One region of the Achromobacter sp. KK8 genome, then DNA from elsewhere that is predicted to be linked to it. Evidence: predicted binding sites of a transcription regulator. Region 1 holds the regulator's gene; the other holds the start of a gene.
The links. Region 1 encodes NrdR, which represses ribonucleotide reductase genes. Its sites were predicted from a motif close to CACNANATNTNGTG; they were not measured.
Positions count from the first base shown of each region.

Region 2: the regulator NrdR is predicted to act here: its motif matches at 8,475-8,488, upstream of ACVN9Z_RS22365 (ribonucleoside triphosphate reductase).

Region 1 is NZ_CM135178.1:2,274,180-2,285,537, forward strand. Features, by position in the region: gene ACVN9Z_RS10515 (LysE family translocator) at 41-679, opposite strand; gene glyA (serine hydroxymethyltransferase) at 885-2,135, shown strand; gene nrdR (transcriptional regulator NrdR) at 2,342-2,821, shown strand; gene ACVN9Z_RS10530 (GlxA family transcriptional regulator) at 2,869-3,828, opposite strand; gene ACVN9Z_RS10535 (cysteine hydrolase family protein) at 3,841-4,410, opposite strand; gene ribD (bifunctional diaminohydroxyphosphoribosylaminopyrimidine deaminase/5-amino-6-(5-phosphoribosylamino)uracil reductase RibD) at 4,651-5,772, shown strand; gene ACVN9Z_RS10545 (hypothetical protein) at 5,769-8,225, opposite strand; gene ACVN9Z_RS10550 (DUF3142 domain-containing protein) at 8,212-9,408, opposite strand; gene ACVN9Z_RS10555 (PrkA family serine protein kinase) at 10,283-11,358, shown strand, end outside.
Region 2 is NZ_CM135178.1:4,816,065-4,827,422, forward strand. Features, by position in the region: gene ACVN9Z_RS22330 (efflux RND transporter permease subunit) at 1-1,741, shown strand, start outside; gene ACVN9Z_RS22335 (8-oxoguanine DNA glycosylase OGG fold protein) at 1,923-2,708, shown strand; gene ACVN9Z_RS22340 (LysR family transcriptional regulator) at 2,766-3,671, opposite strand; gene ACVN9Z_RS22345 (M20 family metallopeptidase) at 3,786-5,207, shown strand; gene ACVN9Z_RS22350 (Bug family tripartite tricarboxylate transporter substrate binding protein) at 5,220-6,212, shown strand; gene ACVN9Z_RS22355 (PepSY-associated TM helix domain-containing protein) at 6,398-8,008, shown strand; gene ACVN9Z_RS22360 (DUF3325 domain-containing protein) at 8,005-8,355, shown strand; gene ACVN9Z_RS22365 (ribonucleoside triphosphate reductase) at 8,495-10,495, shown strand; gene nrdD (anaerobic ribonucleoside-triphosphate reductase) at 10,560-10,742, shown strand; gene ACVN9Z_RS22375 (anaerobic ribonucleoside-triphosphate reductase activating protein) at 10,708-11,358, shown strand, end outside.

The DNA.
Region 1 (11,358 bases):
CTTTTTTATTTCCCGGCCATCCGCCGGATGCGCGGCGCCTTCAGGCGCCGGCGCGTTTCAGGCGCAGCAGCGCCACGCCGAAGGCGACGAATACCGAGCCCACTGCCCGGTTGATCCAGCGCAGCGCGCGTGGCTGCTGGAACAGGCGGCGGGCGCGGCGCGCCAGCAGGCCGTAGGCCAGCAGCGATGGCAGCGACAGGCCCATGAAGATGCCGGTCAGGATGAAGAACTGCGGCAGCAGCGGATTGGCCGCGTTCAGGAACTGCGGGAACAGCGCGGTGAAGAACAGGATGGGCTTGGGATTCAGGCCGGCCACGAGGGTGGCCTCCAGGTACAGCGCCAGCGCGCCGCGCGGCGGGCGGCCCTGGCTGTCCGGCGGCGGCGCGGCCACGCTGCTGCGGCCCAGCAGGTGGCGCAGGCCCAGGTAGATCAGGTAGGCGGCGCCGGCGATCTTGAGGATGGCGAACAGCAGGGCGGACGATTGCAGCACCACGCCCAGGCCCAGCATGGCGGCGCCGGACAGCAGGAACAGGCCTGTGATATTGCCTAGCGACGACGGCAGCACGGCACGCAGGCCGCCGGCGGCGCCATTGCGCATGGCCAGGATGCTGGCGGGGCCGGGGGTGACGACGCTGACGGCGGCGACCAGGGTGTAGGCGAGCAAAGTCTGGGTTTGCATGAAAGTTTCTCAAGTCGGATTGAGAGGGTTTTCCTGCCACGGATGGATCGCGGAAATTTCGCGCCCTTGGCGGGAATTTTGCCGCCATTCGGGGCATTTTGGCGACAGGGAAAGCGGCGGTACGCGGTAAACTATTCGTCATTATCCGGGTTTACCCACCCGGGCGCAGTTTTCTCCTCTCTTACCGCCTCAGGAACCCCCCGTCATGTTTGACCGCAACCTCACCCTCTCCAAGGCTGACCCGGACGTCTGGGCCGCCGTCCAGAAGGAAGACGTTCGCCAAGAGCAGCACATCGAGCTGATCGCTTCGGAGAACTACGCCAGCCCGGCCGTCATGGAAGCCCAGGGCACGCAGCTCACGAACAAGTACGCCGAAGGCTACCCGGGCAAGCGCTACTACGGCGGTTGCGAATACGTCGACGTGGTCGAGCAGCTGGCCATCGACCGCCTGAAGCAGATCTTCGGCGCCGAAGCCGCCAACGTGCAGCCCAACTCGGGTTCGCAGGCCAACCAGGGCGTGTACATGGCCGTCCTGAAGCCGGGCGACACGGTGCTGGGCATGAGCCTGGCCGAAGGCGGCCACCTGACGCACGGCGCGTCGGTCAACGCCTCGGGCAAGCTGTACAACTTCATCTCGTACGGCCTGGACGAAAACGAAGTCCTGAACTACGCCCAGGTCGAGCAGCTGGCCAAGGAGCACAAGCCCAAGCTGATCGTCGCCGGCGCCTCGGCCTACGCCCTGCACATCGACTTCGAGCGCATGGCCCGCATCGCCCACGACAACGGCGCGCTGTTCATGGTCGACATCGCCCACTACGCCGGCCTGGTCGCCGGCGGCGCGTACCCCAACCCGGTGCCGCACGCCGACTTCGTCACCTCGACCACGCACAAGTCGCTGCGCGGCCCGCGCGGCGGCGTCATCATGATGAAGGCCGAATACGAGAAGATCATCAACTCGGCCATCTTCCCCGGCATCCAGGGCGGTCCGCTGATGCACGTCATCGCCGGCAAGGCCGTGGCCTTCAAGGAAGCGCTGGAACCCGAATTCAAGACCTACGCGCAACAAGTGGTCAAGAACGCCAAGGTGCTGGCCGACACGCTGGTCAAGCGCGGCCTGCGCATCGTTTCGGGCCGCACCGAAAGCCACGTCATGCTGGTGGACCTGCGTGCCAAGGGCATCACGGGCAAGGAAGCCGAAGCCGTGCTGGGCCAGGCTCATATCACCGTCAACAAGAACGCCATCCCGAACGATCCGGAAAAGCCCTTCGTGACCAGCGGCATCCGCCTGGGCACGCCGGCCATGACCACCCGCGGCTTCACCGAAGCCGAGGCCGAGCTGACCGCCAACCTGATCGCCGACGTGCTGGACAACCCGCGTGACGAAGCCAACATCGCCGCCGTGCGCGCCAAGGTCAATGAGCTGACCTCGCGCCTGCCGGTGTACGGCAAGAAGTGATGCGGCGGCGGATCTTTCCCGCCGGCACATGACGAGGACGGCTCCGCAAGGGGCCGTCCTTTTGTTTTCGGGCCAATGGCGCTTGCGCGCCGGCGGTCATCATGGCAAAAATAATAGGGACGAATTTGTCATAGTCGCCACGGATCGACTGTCGCCTCGTTACAATATGGGCGAATTATTGCTTTCCGTGTTTTCAGGGATCACACATGCGGTGTCCATTTTGCGGCAACTCCGAAACGCAGGTCGTCGACAGCCGTGTCTCGGAAGAGGGCGACGCCATCCGTCGCCGGCGCCGCTGCCAGTCCTGTGACAAGCGCTTCACCACCTACGAGCGGGTGGAGCTGGCGATGCCGTCCGTGGTCAAGCGCAACGGCAGCCGCAGCGACTACGATCCCGCCAAGCTGCGCGCCAGCCTGAGCCTGGCGCTGCGCAAGCGCCCGGTCAGCACCGAGGACGTGGACGCCGCCGTCGCACGCATCGAGGAACAACTCCTGGCCAGCGGGCTGCGCGAAGTGGCTTCCGGGCATATCGGCGAACTGGTCATGAACGAGCTGCGCAAGCTCGACAAGGTGGCCTACGTGCGCTTTGCGTCGGTGTACAAGAGCTTCGAGGACATCGGCGAATTCGTCGAGGCGATCCGCGAGATGCAGGGGCCGGTGCTGCCCGCCAAGCTGCGCAAGGAATGAGGGCGCCGCGCGGCGCCTGAGGGTCGCGGATTGACTCGCAAGGCGCGCTACAGCGCGGGTGTCCGCGCCATGCTGGGCGTCTGCGGCTGGAATCGGCGCCACACGCGGCGCAGGTGCTGGGCCGAGCCGAATCCGGATTTCTCCGCCACCATCTCCAGGTTCAAGCGGGTTTCACGCAGCATGTCGCGCGCCAGCGCCACGCGTATCTGATACAGGTAGTCCATCGGCGTGCAGCCGGCGTGCTCGCGGAACAGCCGCGTCAGGTGGCGCGAACTGGTGTGGGCCTGCTCGGCCAGCGACTGCGCCGACCACGGCGCCGCCGGGTTGCGCACCACCGCGTCCTGGACTCGGTGCACACCGGGATGCATGTGGTTGCGGTGTTCCAGCCAGGGCGACAGGGCCGAGTCGGTGCCGGCGCGGCGCTGGTAGACCACCATGTCGCGCGCCACTTCACTGGCCACGCGCGGGCCGCAGTGGCGCGACACCATGTGCAGCGCCAGGTCGATGCCGGCGGTGATGCCGGCGCTGCTGACCAGGTTGCCGTCTTCGACGAAGATGCGGTTGTCGTGCAGCCGGGCGGACGGATCCATGTCGGCCAATTGCGCCAGGCAGCTGTGGTGCGTGGTGCATTCGCGCTGGCGCGTCAGGCCGGCCGCGGCGGCGAACAGGGCGCCGGCGCAGACGGTCATCAGCGTGAAGCCGTCGACCGGATGGCGCGCCGCCAGCCAGTCGATGATGACGCGGGCCTCGGGCTCGTCCAGGCGGATGTGCTTGCCCACCACCCCGGACACGATCACCAGCGCCTCGGGCGGCAGCTTCTGGGGCAGGGGCTGGATCCGCGCCAGGTGCAGGCCGGGAATGCCGCTTTCCACTTCGGTCGAGGGGCCGCAGAAATGCTGCGCGAAGGCGTCCGGGCACAGCTTGTTGGCAACCCGGAACGCCTCGGCCGGCCCGGCCACGTCGAGCAGCACGATTCCCCGCGGCAACACGAAGTACACGGGAATCATGGCGGCGCGTCCTTATTGCGCGTCGGCGAAGACGTCGGCGGCGCGGGCGATGCGGGCGAAGCGGCCCTGCAGCACCAGTTCGGTGGCGTCGCGGATCTCGGCGGGCGTGTAGTGCTTGCCCGACGGACTTTGCATGGCGAAAGTCAGCGTGGCGTCGGTCGGGAACACCACCTTGAAGCCGTCGTCGCTGGCGTGGCGGGTGGTGGTCTCGCAGCACTGTTCGGTGCGGATGCCGCTGACGATGACGCCCTCGATGCCGTGCTTGCGCAGCCAGTCCCGCAGCGTGGCGCCGTCGGCGTCCTTGGCGTAGAGGGAGGAATGCACGGTCTTGTGGAACACGGCGTCGGGCTCGATGCGCAGTTCCTTCAATGTCTTGACATGGCCGGAGGCCAGCGAGAATGGGTTGGCTGGATCGTTGGCGGCGCTGGTGTGAAACACCTGCAGCACCGGGATGTCGCGGGCACGGGCGGCGTCGATCAGGCCCTGGAGTTGCGAGATGAATGCCGGATATTCCGACTCGTCCCAAAACGGACGCTGGCGGAAGGAATCCTGGACGTCGATGACGATCAATGCTTGTTTCATGGCGGCGGGCTCCGTGCCTTGGGATTTCGAGAGATACGTGGCGTATTGTGGGCCTGCCCCGGCGGCGGGGCGAGGCCGTCCCGAGACCAGCATCGGCCCAAAACGGACATGACTGCCGGGCCGCTTGAACGATCATAGCGCGCCGGCGCGGGACGGCAAGCGCGGCGTGCCGGCGATCCGCCGCGGACATACAATCCGTGCATGATGAAGAACCCCAGCGAATCCGACGACCTGTCCTGGATGCGGCGCGCCCTGGCCCTGGCGCAGACCGTCATGTACTCGACCGCGCCCAACCCCCGGGTGGGCTGCGTCATCGTGCGCGATGGCCGCGTGCTGGGCGAGGGCGCCACCCAGCCTCCCGGCGGCCCGCATGCCGAAGTGTGCGCGCTGCGCGACGCGCAGGCGCGCGGCGAATCGGTGGCGGGCGCCACCGTCTACGTCACGCTGGAGCCGTGCAGTCATTTCGGCCGCACGCCGCCCTGCGTGGACGCCTTGCTGGCGGCTGCGCCGGCGCGGGTGGTGGTGGCGATCGGCGATCCCAACCCGCTGGTCAATGGCAAGGGGCTGGCGCGCCTGCGCCAGGCCGGTATCGCCGTCACCACCGGCATCTGCCGCGAAGAGGCGCTGGCCCTGAACGCCGGTTTCATTTCGCGCATGAGCCGCGGGCTGCCGTGGACCTGGCTCAAGATGGCGACGTCGCTGGATGGCCGCAGTGCCCTGCATAACGGCCTGTCGCAATGGATCACCGGCCCCGAGGCGCGCGCCGACGGGCATCTGTGGCGCGCGCGCAGCTGCGTGGTGCTGACCGGCATCGGCACCGTGCTCAAGGACGATCCGCAACTGACCGTGCGCAGCGTGCAGACGCCGCGCCAGCCGCGCCGGGCGGTGGTCGACGGGCGCTTCGAGATTCCCGAGGACGCGCGCCTGTTCGACGGCGGCGAGGTCATCGTGTTCACGGCGCGGGTCGACGCCGCCAAGCAGGCGCGGCTGGAAGCCAGGAACGTCCGCGTGGTGTCGATGCCCGCCGCCGAGCCCGACCGCGTGGACCTGCCGGCGATGATGCGCTGGCTGGCCGCGCAGCAGTTCAATGAAGTCCACGTCGAGGCCGGCGCCGGTTTGAGCGGCGCGCTGGTGGCGGCCGGCTGCGTCGACGAACTGCTGATATATATGGCGCCGATGTTGCTGGGCGACGCCGCCGGCGTGGTCAGGCTGCCGCCGCTGGAGCGGCTGGACGCCGCCCCGCGCTACGAATTCATCGAGGCGCAGCGGGTGGCGGCAGACCTGCGCGTGCGCGCCCGGGTGCCGGAGCATTGGCGCGGACTGTTGCGGCGGGTCGAATTGCCCGCCGTTCAGACGCCCTAGCGCTTGCCGCCGCGGGCCGCCGGGGTGGCGCTGCGCCAGGCCCACAGCGCGGCGCCGAGCGCCGCCAGCGCAAGCAGGCCGCCGGCCAGCAACAGGCCGGGATGCTGCTGGCGCGCGCGCTCCCAGGCTTTCCATGCCTGGATGTAGTGAAAGCGCGCGGCCGATTGGAAGTCCGGTTCAGGGCATTCGCGGCCGAAGGTGTCGCTGAAGGGCACCCGGGCGCCCTGGTCCACGTAGCGCAGATAGATGGCGGAGGCGCGTTCCGGCGTGTCGTCGATGACGTAACGCGCGCCGCGGCACAGCACGGCGGCGAAGGCCTGCGAGCGGCTGGGCAGTTCGTCGGCCGCCTTCATCGCGTAGTCGGCGGCGATCTGGCGGTAGTGGTAGCGCACGTTGGGGCGCGCCTCGCTGGCGGCATAGCGCTTGCGTTCTTCCTGTGTCACATAGGGGCCCGGCAGGTCGGCCTCGGCGCGCTGCAACGGGGTATCCAGCGGCATGCCGGCGTCGGCGCGGGCTTCGCGCCACCACGGGTTGGCGTCGCGACCCGCGCCGGCTGAATAGTTGCCGTCATAGACGGCGTAGTCCGGGCCCTGTTCATAGCCCATGATGCGGATGCCGTCGCGGCGCGCCAGTGTTGCCGCCTGGTACCAGGCCTGGGCACGGGCGGTGCGGCCCCAGGCGCTGCCCGCCGTCCGCAGGGCGTCGCCGTACCGGGCGGCGCGCTGGCGCACGTCGGACTCCTGGATCTTCCATGCGCCGTCGTCGTAGCCCCCGCTGGCAAAGCGCGGATCGGAGTCGGCCGGAAAGTAGGGCAGGGCCTCGGCCACGCGGCCCTCGCGCACCAGGCGCCGCGCCAGCAGCTGGCGCAGGCGGTCATGCGCGGGCGGGGGGTTCAGGCGGCTCCATTGATAGAACTGTTCGGGCGTATAGCGGCTGAAGCCGGCCGGACGCGCAGGCGCCGGCGCGTCCGGCGGCAGGCGGTCGACATAGGCCTTGAGCTCCTCGGTCGTGAGCACGCGTTCGGCCACGTAGGCGGCGTCGTTCCAGTAGGGCGACAGGGGCCAGCCTTCATCGTCCGGGTTGGCGCCGTCGCGACCCGCGGCGGCGCGGTACAGCTGGTCCAGCGCTTCCACGTACTGGCCGCGCGACAGCGACAGCACGCCTTGTTCGGCCTTGAGCAGGGAGGCCGATCCAGGTTCGAGACTGCCATCGGCCCGCGGGAATGCCGCGATCGCGCGGGCATAGGCCTGGGCGGCGAGTTCGTTGTCACCGCGGCGGATGGCCAGTTTGGCGCGCACCCACCAGGCCAATGCCGTGTCGAGCCGACCGGCCAGGGTCTGGGCGAGATCGTAGCGGCCCACGCGATAGGCCAGCGCCGCGACCCGATCGGCATCGGCGATGCGTTGCGGGTCCTGGGTCTGCAACGCGGCCACGAGCGATTGCAGCGCCGGGTTGGGCGCGACGTTGGGCGCGCCGCCGGCGGCATCGGCCAGGCTCAGGCGGCCGGTCTGTTCGAAGTTGGCGAACGGGTCGCGGGCGCTGTCCGGCTTGCCGTCGACGATATCGCCGATACGGGCCAGGCCATACGCCACCAGCAGGCGTTGGCCCACCGGGTCGTCGATCAGGCGGCCGGCTCGCGCCGCCGAGGCCAGCGCCCAGTCGGCGATCAGGCGCAGCGATTCGCGCCCGCTGATCGAGTCGCGGGCGGCCTGGGCGGCGTACAGGCGCACCGCCTGATGCAGGTTGGCCGGGGCGATGGCGTCCAGGCAGGGCGTTGCATTGACCACGTCTTCATACGCGCATTGTCCCAGGCTGCCGGTCAGCGACAGCCGCGCCTGCTGGCCGTAGCTGGCAACGGCCAGGCCGAGCGGATCGGGCGCGCCTTGCAGCGCCATCTCGCGCACGCGCGCATAGTCCTGCGCCGCCGTGCCCGGGTTCCCGGTTTCGGCCAGCATGTAGGCGGCCCAGACGCTGCGCGTCGCCGCCTGCTCGGCGGGCAGCGCCAGGATTGCCCGCAGGCGCTGGCGCGCCCGTTCCCAGCGCTGCTCGTGCGGGGCCTGCGGCGCTGTGTGGTAGTCGACCGCGGCCGCGGCATAGAGGCGGACCGCTTCAGGCAGGCCGGCGCCCGCGGCGTACGCCTGCTCGCCGTCCGGACGGGTGCGCATCAACCGCAGCTGGTCGAGCTGTGCCGGGGTGAGCGCGGGGTCGTAGGCTTCCGGGATGGCGTCGGAGCGGTAGCTGCCGTCCGGTAGCAGTGGTGATTCATTGGCGCGCAGCGAGTCCGTGGCGGGGACCAGGCGCATCGCCTCGTAGGCGAACGAATTGGCGGGCGTGCCCTGCAGCGTGCCGGCGCGGTCGTCCAGCAGCTGTGGCGGGAAGTCGGGACCGCAGGCAATGACGATGCCCGCGCCGGCCAGCAGCAAGGCGGCGATCAGCGATTTACGGTTGTACATGGAAGCTCGGGGTTGCGGCGTCACAGCGGATCCATCCTATGGCGCGTTCGGCGCCGGCGCGCAGCAGGCCATCCCGCGCGCGCCGAAGATACCCGCCCTGCCGATCATATTCAAGGGTATAGCCGTTGATGCCGTCGGCGGCGCGGCAGCGGGCGTCCAGCCTGACGATGAAGGGCAGCGGCGCATCGGTGTTGCCACGGTTGGACAGCAACACGTCGCGCGCCCCGCCCGGCCCTGGCGCAGCGGCCGCGACCGCGAGCGCCGGCGTCAGGGGGTGGCGCGCCAGCACCGCGCGCCAGGTCGGCAGGCTCCAGGCGCGCGTGTCCGCCTGGGTCGGCAGGCGGAACCAGGCGATGCCCGCCAGCCCGGCCGGCCGATCGCGGTCGAGCGTGGCGACAAAGGCCGCGATGGTGTCGGGCGCGACCAGCAGTTCCGCCGAACGGCCGCCCGGTATCAACGCAGGCCGTTCGCTTTCGACGGCGACGATCTGGCCTTGTTCGTCCCACGCGACGCGGCTGCCGTAGGCTGGCAGCGCCGCCCGCCAGGGCTTTGCGGTGCGGTCGGCGTAGGCAGCGAGCCAGGCGCGCGCGCGCCTGGCGTCGAACAGCGACCCTTGCGCCGGATTCAATACGGCGTGGACCTGCAGCACGGTTTCGTCCGGCACCGCCAGCAATTCGGTCAGCGCGGCGCTTTCCAGCCAGGTGGGCAGGGCGGTGATGGACAGCCGCAAGTCCTGCGGCAGGCGGGCCTTGAGCTTGGCCAGCAGCGCGCTGTAGGCCGGTAATCGCGCCGTGGGGCAGTCGTAGTCGATCTCCAGGCCGGCCAGCGTGATGCCGGCGCCGCGCCAGGCCGAGAGCAAGGCGGCCGCGCGCGCGTCGATGTCGGCCTCGCTCAGGGCGCCGACGCGACCGTCGAGCCGCAGCACCAGCACGACGGGACGCCCGGTTGCCGCCAGCGCGGCCAGGTCGGGCGTTGCCTCGAACCAGGCGCCGTCGGCGCGCAGTTCGGCCGCCAGCACGCGCCACGCGCGCAGCATGTCGGCGCTGTCAGCCAGTGCGTGGTTCAGCGCGGGCGTCCAGCGCCGCTGCCAGACGTAGGCATCGTTGGGCAAGGGAGGGGCGCTGCGTTCGCAGGCTGCCAGCAGCAGCAGTCCGCACAGAACCGCCAGACGCCAACAGCGCATTGACGCGCGGGCGATGCGCGGCCGGTCCGGGACAGGGCGCGGGCGTGGCAACATGATGTGCGGACGGTGTTTGAAAAAGCGGCGCGCGGCGGCTGCGGCGGTTGCGTGATTCTATCCTTGACGCCGCCAGGGGTATTAGCACTCTCATGTCTTGGCTGCCAATCGATGCCGCGATAGCGCAGCGCGATCGGGTCGATAGCGTTTGCCCGCGCGGCTTGCGGCGTGATCGCAGCAAGTTTGAGAGCGATTTCCCGACGCCGCTCCAAGGGTTGTCGATTGGTATTTTTTTACCGTGACGCCTCAAATGAATTGCCACAAAACCGTCAATTGGGCTTAAGCTAGGCCATGACTTGGCGCTACGCGCTCATGGCCCGATCCATAACCCGCCACGCGCCCTCGTCACCACGGATTCCAGTGTCGCGTACCGGCGCTTTCACACACCGGACCGATACTTGCTGAACGTAGTCGCTTTGCGCCGTTCAGACCGTTCGCTGCCATCGCATAGCGAACGCACCGGACCTGTTGTCCGGATCATAAGAATCCACCGGGATATCTCATCCCTTCAAATCATTGCTGACCATTTCATGCGTGGCTGCATCCTGCGCCCGTTCTACAGCAATATGCTGAAGGCGTACGAGTGAACTTATTCACGTTGGTTGCAATCCCTGACGGAACTTGTGTCCGAAGGGCGCAGCCTAAACGGAAAGGGCCCGATCGTGCTCTTGGTTGATGTGTGGCGAAAGCAACATACGACCGTGCCGAAATTGCTTATAGCGCGTTGACCCTAGTCACGCTGAAGCACTGAGGCACACAATGGGGACACGTAGGGACGTCATGGCTTTTTCGCGTGTTGTAGGAGGTTTCCGTGCAAAACATCGTCGAAGGCTTCAAGTCGCAGTATGCAAGAGAGCAGGAGTCGGAACTTTCCCTCGAGGAATATCTGAACCTCGCCAAGCGTGACCCGATGGCATATGCCAGCCCCGCTGAGCGCATGCTGGCGGCGATTGGCGAACCTGAAATCGTGGATACGCGCAACGACCCACGTCTTTCCCGTTTGTTTTCCAACCGGACCATCCGACGCTATCCGGCGTTCCAGGAGTTCTACGGCATGGAGGACGTCATCGGGCAGATCGTGGCGTTCTTCAAGCACGCCGCGCAGGGACTGGAAGAGCGCAAGCAAATCCTCTATCTGCTCGGGCCGGTGGGCGGCGGCAAGTCGTCCATCGCCGAACGCCTGAAGGTGCTGATGGAAGTCCACCCCATCTACGCGCTCAAGGGCTCGCCGGTGAACGAGTCGCCGCTCGGCCTGTTCCATCCGGAACGCTTCGGCGACACGCTCGAAAAGGAATACGGCATTCCGCGCCGCTATCTCACGGGCATCATGTCGCCGTGGGCGGTCAAGCGCCTGAAGGAGTTCGACGGCGACATCTCGCAATTCCGCGTGGTGCGCCTGAACCCGTCGGTGCTGCGCCAGGTGGCGATCGCCAAGACCGAGCCGGGTGACGAGAACAACCAGGACATCTCGTCGCTGGTCGGCAAGGTCGACATCCGCAAGCTCGACCGCCATTCGCAGGACGACCCGGACGCCTACAGCTATTCCGGCGGCTTGTGCCTGGCCAACCAGGGCCTGCTCGAGTTCGTGGAAATGTTCAAGGCGCCGATCAAGATGCTGCATCCGCTCTTGACGGCGACGCAGGAAGGCAACTTCAAGGGCACCGAGGGTTTCTCGGCGATCCCGTTCAACGGTTGCATCCTGGCGCACTCGAACGAATCGGAGTGGCAGACCTTCCGCAACAACAAGCACAACGAGGCGTTCCTCGACCGTATCTATATCGTCAAGGTGCCTTACTGCCTGCAGGTGTCGGAAGAAGTCCGCATCTACGAAAAGCTGCTGCATCACAGCTCGCTGTCGACGGCGCCATGCGCGCCGGGGACGCTGGACATGATGGC
Region 2 (11,358 bases), 2.5 Mb from region 1:
GTTCGTGTCGATCCTGTTCATGGGCGGGCTGGTGGAACGGCTGTTCCGCGAGTTCTCGATCACGCTGGTGGCCGCCATCCTGATTTCGCTGGTGGTGTCGGTCGCCATCATTCCCAGCCTTTGCGCGCGCTGGCTGCGGCCGCCAGCCGAGGCGCAAACGCGGCCCTCGCGGCTGCGCGCCGTGTTCGCCCGCGTCCACCAATGGTATGGCGCGTCGCTGGCGCGGGTGCTGGGTCACGCGCGCCTGACCCTGCTGCTGCTGGCCGCCGTGGTGGCGCTGAACGCCTATCTGTATGCGCAAGCGCCCAAGGGGTTTCTGCCGCAGCAGGACACCGGCCAGCTGATGGGGTTCGTGCGCGGCGACGACGGCTTCTCGTTCCAGGTGATGCAGCCCAAGATCGACGTCTACCGCCAGCTGGTGCTCAAGCACCCCGCGGTGCAGGACGTGATCGGCTACAACGGCGGCAGCCTGGGCATCAGCAATTCGCTGTTCCTGATCCGCCTGAAACCCGCTTCCGAGCGGCGCGAATCCTCGGCCCAGGTGATCGACTGGCTGCGCGCCAACGCCCCGCCGGTGCCGGGCGGCATGTTCTTCCTGAACGTCGACCAGGACCTGCGCATGCCGGGCGGCTTCGGCAATTCCGGCGACCACGAGCTCGCCATCATGGCCAGCGACGTGCCGGCGCTGCGGCAATGGTCACGCAGGATCTCGCGCGCGATGCAGGACATTCCCGAGCTGCGCGACGTCGATGCGGTGGGCGATGCCGCCACCCAGCAGGTGGTCATCAACATCGACCGCGCCGCCGCCCGGCGCCTGGGCGTGGACATGCGCACCATCGCCAGCGTGCTCGGCAATTCCTTCAGCCAGCGCCAGGTGGCGACGCTGTACGACCCCATGAACCAGTACCGCGTGGTGCTGGAGCTGGACCCGCGCTACACCGAGGACCCCGAGGTGCTGGAACGGGTGCAGGTGGTGGCGGCCGACGGCAACCGCGTGCCGCTGTCGGCGTTCTCCACCTACGAGCACGGCCTGGTCAACGACCGCGTCTTCCACGACGGGCTGTTCGCCGCCGTCGGCGTCGGCTTCTCGCTGGCCGAGGGCGTCTCGCTGCAGCAGGGCCTGGCCGCCATCGACGCCGCCATGGCGCGGCTGATGGTGCCCGCCCACATCCAGACGCGGCTGGGCGGCGACGCCCGCAGCTTCCAGCAAAGCCTGCAGGACCAGCCCTGGCTGATCCTGGGCGTGCTGGTGGCGATCTACCTGGTGCTGGGCATCCTGTACGAAAGCCCGCTGCATCCGCTGACCATCCTGTCGACCCTGCCCTCGGCCGGCGTCGGCGCGCTGCTGGCGCTGCGGCTGGCCGATATCGAGTTCAGCCTGATCGCCCTGCTCGGCCTGTTCCTGCTGGTGGGGGTGGTGATGAAGAACGCCATCCTGATGATCGACTTCGCCCTCGGCCTGGAGCGGCGCGAGGGCCTGACGCCGGAACAGGCCATCCACCGCGCCGCCATGCTGCGCCTGCGGCCCATCGTCATGACCAACCTGGCCGGCCTGCTGGGCGCGCTGCCGCTGGTGCTGGGCATGGGCGAAGGTTCGGAACTGCGCCGGCCGCTGGGCGTGACCATCGTCGGCGGATTGATGATCAGCCAGTTCCTGACGCTATACACCACGCCGATCGTGTATCTGGCGCTGGAACGGCTGCGGCTGAAGATGGCGGGCTGGCGGGCGAAGGACAATTAACCCTTAGCGCCACCCGGCCAATGCGTTTTTAGCAGGGGCACTTTCGCATATCCAAATACACCATTGACCGCTTCCAAGATAAACATGCCTATTGCAACTTAATCCTCCATAAATTCCTCTTGCGTGGTTTGGTAGGGTACGCAATAGAATCGCAATCCCTAGCCTCGCAGGAGCCATAAGAATGCCCGATGCCACTGATCGCTTTGTTCCGCAACATCTCCGCGTATTCCTGAACACTAGGTATAAGGAACAAGAGCCATTCAATCCTCAATCTCCATATGAATGGGCGCAGCGTACTCTCGGCATAGACCGACAATCTCTCGCACGGCAACCATTGAACCGTGCTCAAGTACGCGCAATCTGCTTAAACGGAGATGATGCGCTCGACGGCTACCTCACCATTATGGCGTGGGGGATGCAAGGTGTCGGAAAGACTGGCAAGAAGGCGATCGCGGCATGGAGGGACGGACAAACACGCATACAACAGAACATCAATACATTACGAGCAGGTCAGATGAGCCGAGCCGAAGCATTCGAACTATTCGCCACTCGCAATCCCATCGCACAACTCGGCCCTTCATACTTTACAAAAATTCTTTATTTCTACGCGCCGGAAGCCCCTCAGGGCGCCGATCGCTACATTATGGATACGTGGACCGGGAAAGCCATAAATCTACTCACTGGCGAACATATCGTGCGGATTCAAGGTGAAAGCGCCACACCGTCGAACAGATCCGAGAATTATGAAGTGTTCTGTCGTGAAGTAGAGGCCTTAGGTGCAGTTGCCAACCGTCAACATCCTCAAGCGCCCCTATTGAATGAACATATCGAGCGTATGCTGTTCTGCCAAGGGGCCCAACGAGGAAAGGATAGAGGCCCATGGAGAAAACACGTCCACGCAAAATGGCCCACCGAGCGGCCACTGCATCGTTATAACCACGGTCGCATACTAGCTCGCATACTCTAACGATGCATCATCCCGCATGCATATGTTCTAGCACTCATCTTTTGCATCACCGCCCGCTTACTCCGGGCGTGGCGCCACGGTCAGGCGTTCGGCCAACAGCGCCAGAAAGGCCCGCGCCAGCGGCGGCAGATTGGCGCCGCGCAAGGTCACGACCTGGATGCTGCGCTGGCGCATTTCGGGATTGCTGAACGGCACCGCCACCAGGCCGGCGCTGGCGAGCAGGCCGATCACTGTCAGGTAGCCCGTCAACGCCACGATCTGGCTGCCCGGCAGCATCGGCAGGAAGGCCGCCGAATGGTTCGAGACGTAGGCAGGCTCGATATGCACGCCGGCATTGGCGCAGGCCGCGTCGAACAGGTCGCGCACCGTGGTGCCGGGGTCGCCCAGCGACAGCGGCGCCTGCGCCAGGTCGCGCACGCCGACGCTGCGGCGCGCGGCCAGCGGATGGCGTCGGCACATGATGGCGTAGACCGGCGCGCGGCATTGCAATTCGGTCTTGAGGCGCTCGTCCGGCGCCACCGTGTAGCGCAGCGCCAGCTGCGACAACCCTTCCAGCACCAGTCGGTTGACCTCCTCCGGCCGCTCCACCAGCAGGTGGAAGCGCGCCTCGGGGCGGATACGCTTGAAGTCGGCCATGCACTGCGGCAGGAAGCGATGGGCAAAGCCTTCGGTGCAGGCCAGCCGGATGGTCACGTCGCCCAGCGCGCTGCGCTGGCGGATGCCGGTGGTGACGCGCTCGGCCTCCAGCGCGGCGGCGTTGGCGTATGCCGCCAGCTGGCGGCCGGCCTCGCTCAATGCCATGCCGCGCGCCTGGCGCTCGAACAGCGCAATGCCCAGCTCGTCCTCCAGCTTGGCGATCTGGCGGCTCACGGCGGAGGCCGCCACGTGCTGCGCGGCGGCGGCGCCGGCGATGGAGCCGCAGCGCGCCACCTCCAGGAAATACCTCAGGCCCAGCGAAATCATGGCAAGCTTCCCCAAGCCATTGCCTAAATGGCAACGATCAAATGCGAATTATCTAATTGTGGCATGCGCATAAGCGTAATAACTTTGTGCCTGTGCCGCTACCCCGAGACCGCAGTGATCCGCGAACAAGCCATCCTCCACGCCACCCAAGCCTATGACGACGGCACCTTGCAGGCCGAACTGGCCCGCCGCGTCGCCTACCAGACCGAAAGCGAGGAGCCCGGCCAGGCCGCCTGCCAGCACGCCTACCTGAACGACGAACTGGCGCCGCAGCTGGAACAGCTGGGCTTCACCTGTCATGTGCACCCCAACCCGGCGGGCGTCGACCTGCCGATCCTGGTGGCGCGGCGCATCGAAGCGCCGGCGCTGCCGGGCGTGCTGCTGTACGGCCATGGCGACGTGGTGCGCGGCAATGCGGCCAAGTGGGAAGCCGGCCGCGATCCATGGCGCCTGCGGGTCGAGGGCGACCGCTGGTACGGGCGCGGCACCGCCGACAACAAGGGGCAACACACCATCAACCTGGCCGCGCTGCGCCAGGTGCTGCGGGCGCGCGACGGCAAACTGGGCTTCAACGCCACCTGGCTGATCGAGACCGGCGAGGAAGCGGGCTCGCCCGGCCTGGCCGCCTTCTGCGAAGCGCAGCGCGACGCGCTGGCCGCCGACGTTTTCATTGCCAGCGACGGCCCGCGCCTGGCCGCCGCCCGCCCCACCCTGTTCATGGGCTCGCGCGGCGCGGTGAACTTCGAATTGAGCCTGCGCGCCCGCGAACGCGGCTACCACTCGGGCAACTGGGGCGGGCTGCTGGCCAATCCCGCCATCGTCCTGTCGCACGCCATCGCCTCCCTGGTGGACGCGCGTGGCCGCATCCTGGTGCCGGGCCTGCGGCCGCCGCCCATCCCGGCGCCGGTGGTGGCGGCGCTGGCGGACCTGGAAGTAGGTGGCGGCGCCGACGATCCCGCGATCGACCACGACTGGGGCGAGCCCGGCCTGTCGCCCTCGGAGCAGGTGTTCGGCTGGAACAGCCTGGACGTGCTGACCTTCGGCGCCGGCGATCCGGCCAAGCCGGTCAATGCCATTCCGCCCGTCGCCACGGCCTGGTGCCAGTTGCGTTTCGTGGTCGGCACCGACTGGCGCGCGCTCGAGCAGCACGTGCGCGCCCATCTGGACGCGGCCGGCTTTGCCGACGTGCGGGTCCGCGTCGGCATGCAGGCCGGCGCCACCCGCCTGTCGCCCGACAACCCCTGGGTACGCTGGGCCGCCGCCTCGATCGAGCGCAGCACCGGCCAGCGCCCGGCGCTGCTGCCCAACCTGGGGGGCTCGCTGCCCAACGACATCTTCGCCGACCTGCTCGGCCTGCCCACGCTGTGGGTGCCGCATTCCTACCCCGCCTGCGCCCAGCACGCGCCCAACGAGCATCTGCTGGGCAGCGTGGCGCGCGAGGGCCTGGCCATCATGGCGGGCCTGTTCTGGGACCTGGGCGACCAGGGCGCCGCGCTGCGCCAGGCCGCCGCCGAAACCGATTCCTCTCCCTCCTGACCGGACTCTTCCATGATCGCCCGACTCCGCGCCGCCGCGCTGGCCTGCCTTTCGGCCCTTGCCCTGCAAGCCACCCTGGCCGCCCCCGCCGCGCACGCCGCCTATCCCGAACAGGCCATCAAGCTGGTGGTGCCGTTCACGCCCGGCGGCGCCACCGACGCCGTGGCCCGGCTGCTGGCCAACCGGCTGTCGGGCAAGCTGGGCCAGGCCGTGATCGTCGAGAACCGGCCCGGCGCCTCGACCGTCATCGGCGCCAACGCCGTGGCGCAGGCCCAGCCCGACGGCTACACGCTGATGCTGTCGGGTAGCACCACCTACACCGTGCTGCCGGCGCTCAAGCGCGACCTGCCCTACGATCCGCGCCGCAGCTTCGAGCACATCGCCATCGTGGCCCTGGCGCCGGTGGTGCTGCTGGCGCAGAACAGCCTGCCGGCCAAGACCGCGCAACAGGCCGCCGAGCTGGCGCGCGACAAGACCGCCGGCGGCGGCCTGATGTACGGCACCTTCGGTCCAGGGTCGGCGCCGCACCTGGTGGGTGAAATGTTCGCCGAGGCCGCGGGCGCCAAAATGACGCCGGTGCCCTACAAGGGCAGCGCGCAGTTCATCACCGCGCTGATCGGCGGCGAAATCGCGCTGGGCGTGGACACCGTGTCGTCGGCCGCGCCGCAGGTCAAGGCGGGCAAGGTGCGCGCGCTGGCCGTCACCGGCGAACACCGCGTGCCGCAGTTGCCGGACGTGCCGACCTTCATCGAAAGCGGCCTGCCCGGCGTCTCGATGGTGGGCTGGTACGGGCTGGTGGCGCCGGCTCGCACGCAGCCGCCGGTGCTGGACACGTTGAACCGCGCGGTCGCGGACATCATGGCCGACCCGCAGGTACGCCGCGCCATCGCCGACCTGGCGCTGGAGCCGGTCTACCTGGACGGCCCCGCCTTCACCGCGCGCATGGAACAGGAACTCAAGACCTTCGGCGAAGTGGGCCGGCGCGCCGACATCAAGCTGGACTGAAGCGCCCGCCCCGCGCGGGCGCCGGCGGGCCACGATCCGCCGGCACGATGGCGTCGGGAATCGTCCTATTCCGACCCCATTTCGACTAGAATCGGAACCATTCTCAATAAAAGACCCGCGGCAGGGCTCGCGGCGGCGTCGATAGAAGAAAGAGGCGCGTTCTGAAACCCAGTTTCCGTTTGTCCATGGCCTGGCTCCACACCTGGGTCGGCCTGTGGTTTTCCTGGCTGCTGTTCGCCGTCTTCCTGACCGGGACGCTGGCGGTGTTCGCCGAACCCATCACCCACTGGATGACGCCGGAGCACCATGCGGCCGAGGCCGAGGCGGCGGCGCGCGAGCCCGTGAAGGTGGATCGCGCGCGCCGGCTCGATCTGGCGGTGCAGTACATGGCGCGGCATCACGCCGGCGCCGGCATGTGGGAGATCTGGCCGGTCAACCGCCACCACGACAACGGCCTGGTGGCCTACTGGTTCGACTCGAACGGCGCATATGCCGACGCCGAACTCGACCCCGAGACCGGCCGCGAACTGGACGAGGACCGCCACGAGGCAGGCCGCGCCACCTTCGGCGGCGACCACTTCGTCGACTTCCACTACAACCTGCACGCGCAGCCCCTGGGCCTGTGGATCGTGGCCTTCGCCGCCATGGCGATGCTGGTGGCGATGGTTTCCGGCGTGGTGACGCACAAGCGCATCTTCAAGGACTTCTTCACCTTCCGCGCCAGCAAGGGCCAACGTTCGTGGCTGGACGCGCACAACGCCACCGCGGTGCTGACCCTGCCCTTCCAGTTCATGATTGCCTATACCGGCATCGTGATCTCGGCCTTCACGCTGATGCCAGCGCCCATCGCGGCGACCTATGGCCCCGGCGCCGAGGCCGCCCGCCTGTACCTGGCCGAACTGGCGCGCGAAGACCAGCCCCCGCTGACCGGCACCGCGCTCGCCGTGCCGGCCCTGGAACCGCTGGTCGCGCGCGCCGAACGGTTGATCGGGCAGACCGCGCGCGCCATCGTCATCAACAACCCCGAAGACGGCTCGATGCGGATCGCGGTCTATGGCTGGAACGAGGAGGCCGACCAGAACGTCCATATCAGCAGCACCACCGGCATGGCGGAATTCTCCGCCGCCACCGGTCAATTGCTGCGCCTGCGCGCCCCCGGCGGCGTCGAGGGCGGCGCCGCGCCGTTGACGCGCCAGGTGATGTCCGACCTGCACATGGTCAAGTTCGGCGGACTGGCGATGAAATGGCTGTACTTCGTGTGCGGCCTGGCCGGCAGCGCCATGATGGGCACCGGCGCGGTCTTGTTCATGGTCAAGCGCCGCAACCGGATGGGCGACGAATTCGGCGCCGCCACCGCGCGCGTCTACCGCCTGATCGAAGGCCTGAACGTGGCCGCGCTGGCCGGCCTGGCGATCGCCTGCGTCGCCTACCTGTGGGCCAACCGGCTGTTGCCGGTGTCGCTGCCGCAGCGCGCCGGCTGGGAACTGCGCGCCTTCTTCATCGTCTGGGCGCTGACGCTGGCCCATGCCTGGCTGTGCAGTCCGCGGCGCGCCTGGCTGTGGCAGCTGGGCCTGCTGTCGGCGCTGTGCCTGCTGCTGCCGCTGCTGTCCCTGATGACGCTGGGCGACCATCCGCTGGCGCAGATCGCGCGCGGCGACTGGGAAAGCGCCGGGGTCGAACTGACGGCCGTGGCCATAGGCGTGGCGGCCGGCTGGGCCGCGCTGCGGCTGGGCCGCAAACCGCTGTCGGCGCCGCCGCCGCGCGATACGCGCGCTTCGCGGGAGGCCACGGCATGAATCTCAACGACGCCTTCGGCATCGCCATGGCGCTGCTGCTGACCTATTCCGGCATGGCCTGCCTGAGCCTGGCGATGCCGCGCCATTACGACCAGGTCTGGGGCCGCGATCCCTCGGCCGGCCATTCCCGCGTGCTGCGCGGCGCGGGCATCCTGCTGTTGCTGCTGGCGCTGCTGCCCTGCGTCGGCCTGTGGGGCAACACCGTGGGCGTGGTGGCCTGGCTGGGCTGGCTGTCGGCCGGCGCGTTGCTGTGGGTCGGCATGCTGTCGTGGTCGCCGCGCCCGGCCATGGGCACCGCCGCCCTGGCGCTGGTGATCTCGCTGGCCGGGGTCGGCTTGGGTTTCTAGGGCCGCATTGCGTCCGCGCCGGCCCGGCCGGCGCCGTTTGACCGGCATCAAGACAAGCCGACAAACGCCTCGATAGCCGGGCTTTCGACACCATAGGTGGTGGTAGAGTTTTCCTACCCCACAACATATGGTGTCAGCGATGCAACTCCAACACATCCTCAAGCGCGACGGCCGGGTCGTCGCATTCGACCGCGACAAGATCGCCGCGGCCATCGCCGCCGCCGGCCGCGGCACCGGAGAACTGGACGCCGACGTCGCGCAGGCGCTGACCGGCGCGGTGATCGAGGCGCTGGCCGCCGAAGGCAACGTCTGCCCCGGCGTGGAGACCATCCAGAACCAGGTCGAGGAAACGCTGGTCAAGGCCGGCTACTGGCGCACCGCCCGCGCCTACATCGTCTACCGCGAACAACACGCCCGCCTGCGCGCGCTGCGCCACACCCTGGTGGACGTGGAAAGCGCCATGGAGGAATACCTGGAACAGCGCGACTGGCGCGTCAACGCCAACGCCAACCAGGGCTACAGCCTGGGCGGGCTGATCCTGAACGTGGCCGGCAAGGTCACCGCCAACTACTGGCTGTCCAACGTCTTCACCCCCGAGGCCGGCCAGGCCCACCGCGACGGCGACATCCACATCCACGACCTGGACATGCTCAGCGGCTATTGCGCCGGCTGGTCGCTGCGCCAGCTGCTGACCGAAGGCTTCAATGGCATCCCTGGCAAGATCGAGGCCACGCCGCCGCGCCACATGTCGGCGGCCATCGGCCAGATCGTCAACTTCCTGGGCACGCTGCAGAACGAATGGGCCGGCGCCCAGGCCTTCAGCTCGTTCGACACCTACATGGCGCCCTTCATCCGGCGCGACGCGATGACCTACGCCGAGGTCAAGCAAAGCATGCAGGAACTGATCTACAACCTGAACGTGCCGAGCCGCTGGGGCACGCAGACGCCGTTCACCAACCTGACCTTCGACTGGACCTGCCCGGCCGACCTGAAGGAGCAGATCCCCTACGTCGGCGGCGAGGAAATGCCGTTCGCCTATGGCGACCTGCAGGCCGAGATGGACATGATCAACCGCGCCTACATCGAGGTGATGATGGCCGGCGACGCCAAGGGGCGCGTGTTCACCTTCCCGATTCCCACCTACAACATCACGCCTGACTTCGACTGGGACCATCCCAACACCGAGCGCCTGTTCGAGATGACCGCGCGCTACGGCCTGCCGTACTTCCAGAACTTCCTCAATTCCGATCTGGAGCCGCACATGGTGCGCTCCATGTGCTGCCGCCTGCAGCTGGACCTGCGCGAGCTGCTCAAGCGCGGCAACGGCCTGTTCGGCTCGGCCGAGCAGACCGGCTCGGTGGGCGTGGTGACCGTCAACTGCGCCCGCCTGGGCCACACCTGCCGCGGCGACGAGGCAGCGCTGATGGCGCGCCTGGATCACCTGCTGGGCCTGGGCCGCGACGTGCTGGAAACCAAGCGCAAGGTGGTGCAGCGCTACATCGACCAGGGGCTGTACCCGTACACGCGGCGCTACCTCGGCACGCTGCGCAACCACTTCAGCACGCTGGGCGTGAACGGCATCAACGAGATGATCCGCAACTTCAGCGGCGACGCCGAGGACGTCACCACGCCGGCCGGCCATGCGCTGGCGGTGCGCCTGCTGGATCGGGTGCGGGCGCGCATGACCGAGTTCCAGGAAGAGACCGGGCACCTCTACAACCTGGAGGCCACGCCCGCCGAAGGCACCACCTACCGCTTCGCCCGCGAAGACCGCAAGCGCTACCCCGGCATCCTGCAGGCGGGCACCGAGGCCCAGCCCTACTACACCAACTCCAGCCAGCTGCCGGTGGGCCACACCGACGATCCGTTCGAGGCGCTGGCCCTGCAGGAGTCGCTGCAGGGCAAGTACACCGGCGGCACCGTGCTGCATCTGTACATGAACGAGGCCGTGTCGTCGGCCAGCGCGTGCAAGGAACTGGTGCGGCGCGCGCTGTCGAATTTCCGGCTGCCGTACATCACCGTCACGCCGACGTTCTCGATCTGCCCGAACCACGGCTATCTGGCCGGGCACCACGAGTTCTGCCCGAAGTGCGACGCCGAATTGCTGGCCAGGCAGGCGTCTTGCTGCGCGCCGGCCTGACCGCCGCTGTCGACCGCTTTTTTCCCCGGGCGATCCCCGCCCGGCCTTTCCCCAAGGAGCCGTTATGCAAACCGTGATCTCTCCCGAAGCCGCCGCCCCGCAGGCGCTGCGCCTGGACGACAGCCAGCGCGTGCGCTGCGAAGTCTGGACCCGCGTCATGGGCTACCACCGCCCCGTGTCTTCCTTCAATACCGGCAAACAAGGCGAATTCAATGAACGCCGCTTCTTCGTCGAACAACGTGCCTGAAGCGGCCGGCGGCCGCAAGGCCGCCCCCGCCCGCCACCCACCGCGCATGGCCTATGCCGCGCCGCCGCGGCCGGCGGCCCAGCCGCTGCCGCGCCATTCCCCGGCGGTGGGCGGGCTGACGCCGTTTTCCACCGTGGACTGGCCCGGCACGCTGGCCGCCGTCATCTTCATCGCCGGCTGTCCGTGGCGCTGCCACTACTGCCACAACCCCGAACTGCAGACGCGCAACGCGCGCTACGACTGGCGCGACGTGCGCGCCTTCCTCGACAACCGCCAGGGGCTGCTGGACGCCGTGGTGTTCTCCGGCGGCGAACCGCTGAGCGAGCCGCGCCTGCCGTCGATGATCCGCGAGGCGCGGCGCATGGGCTATCGCATCGGCCTGCACACGGCCGGCATCTATCCGCTGCGGCTGGCCGACGTGCTGCGCTACCTGGACTGGGTCGGCCTGGACATCAAGGCCGACGCGCAGGGCTATGACGACATCACCGGCCGGCGCGATTCGCACCGCCCGGCGCAGGCCTGCCTGACGCAGTTGCTGACGGCCGGCGTGGATTTCGAATGCCGCATCACCTGGCATCCCGACTGGCTCGACGAGACCCGGTTGCTGGGATTGGCG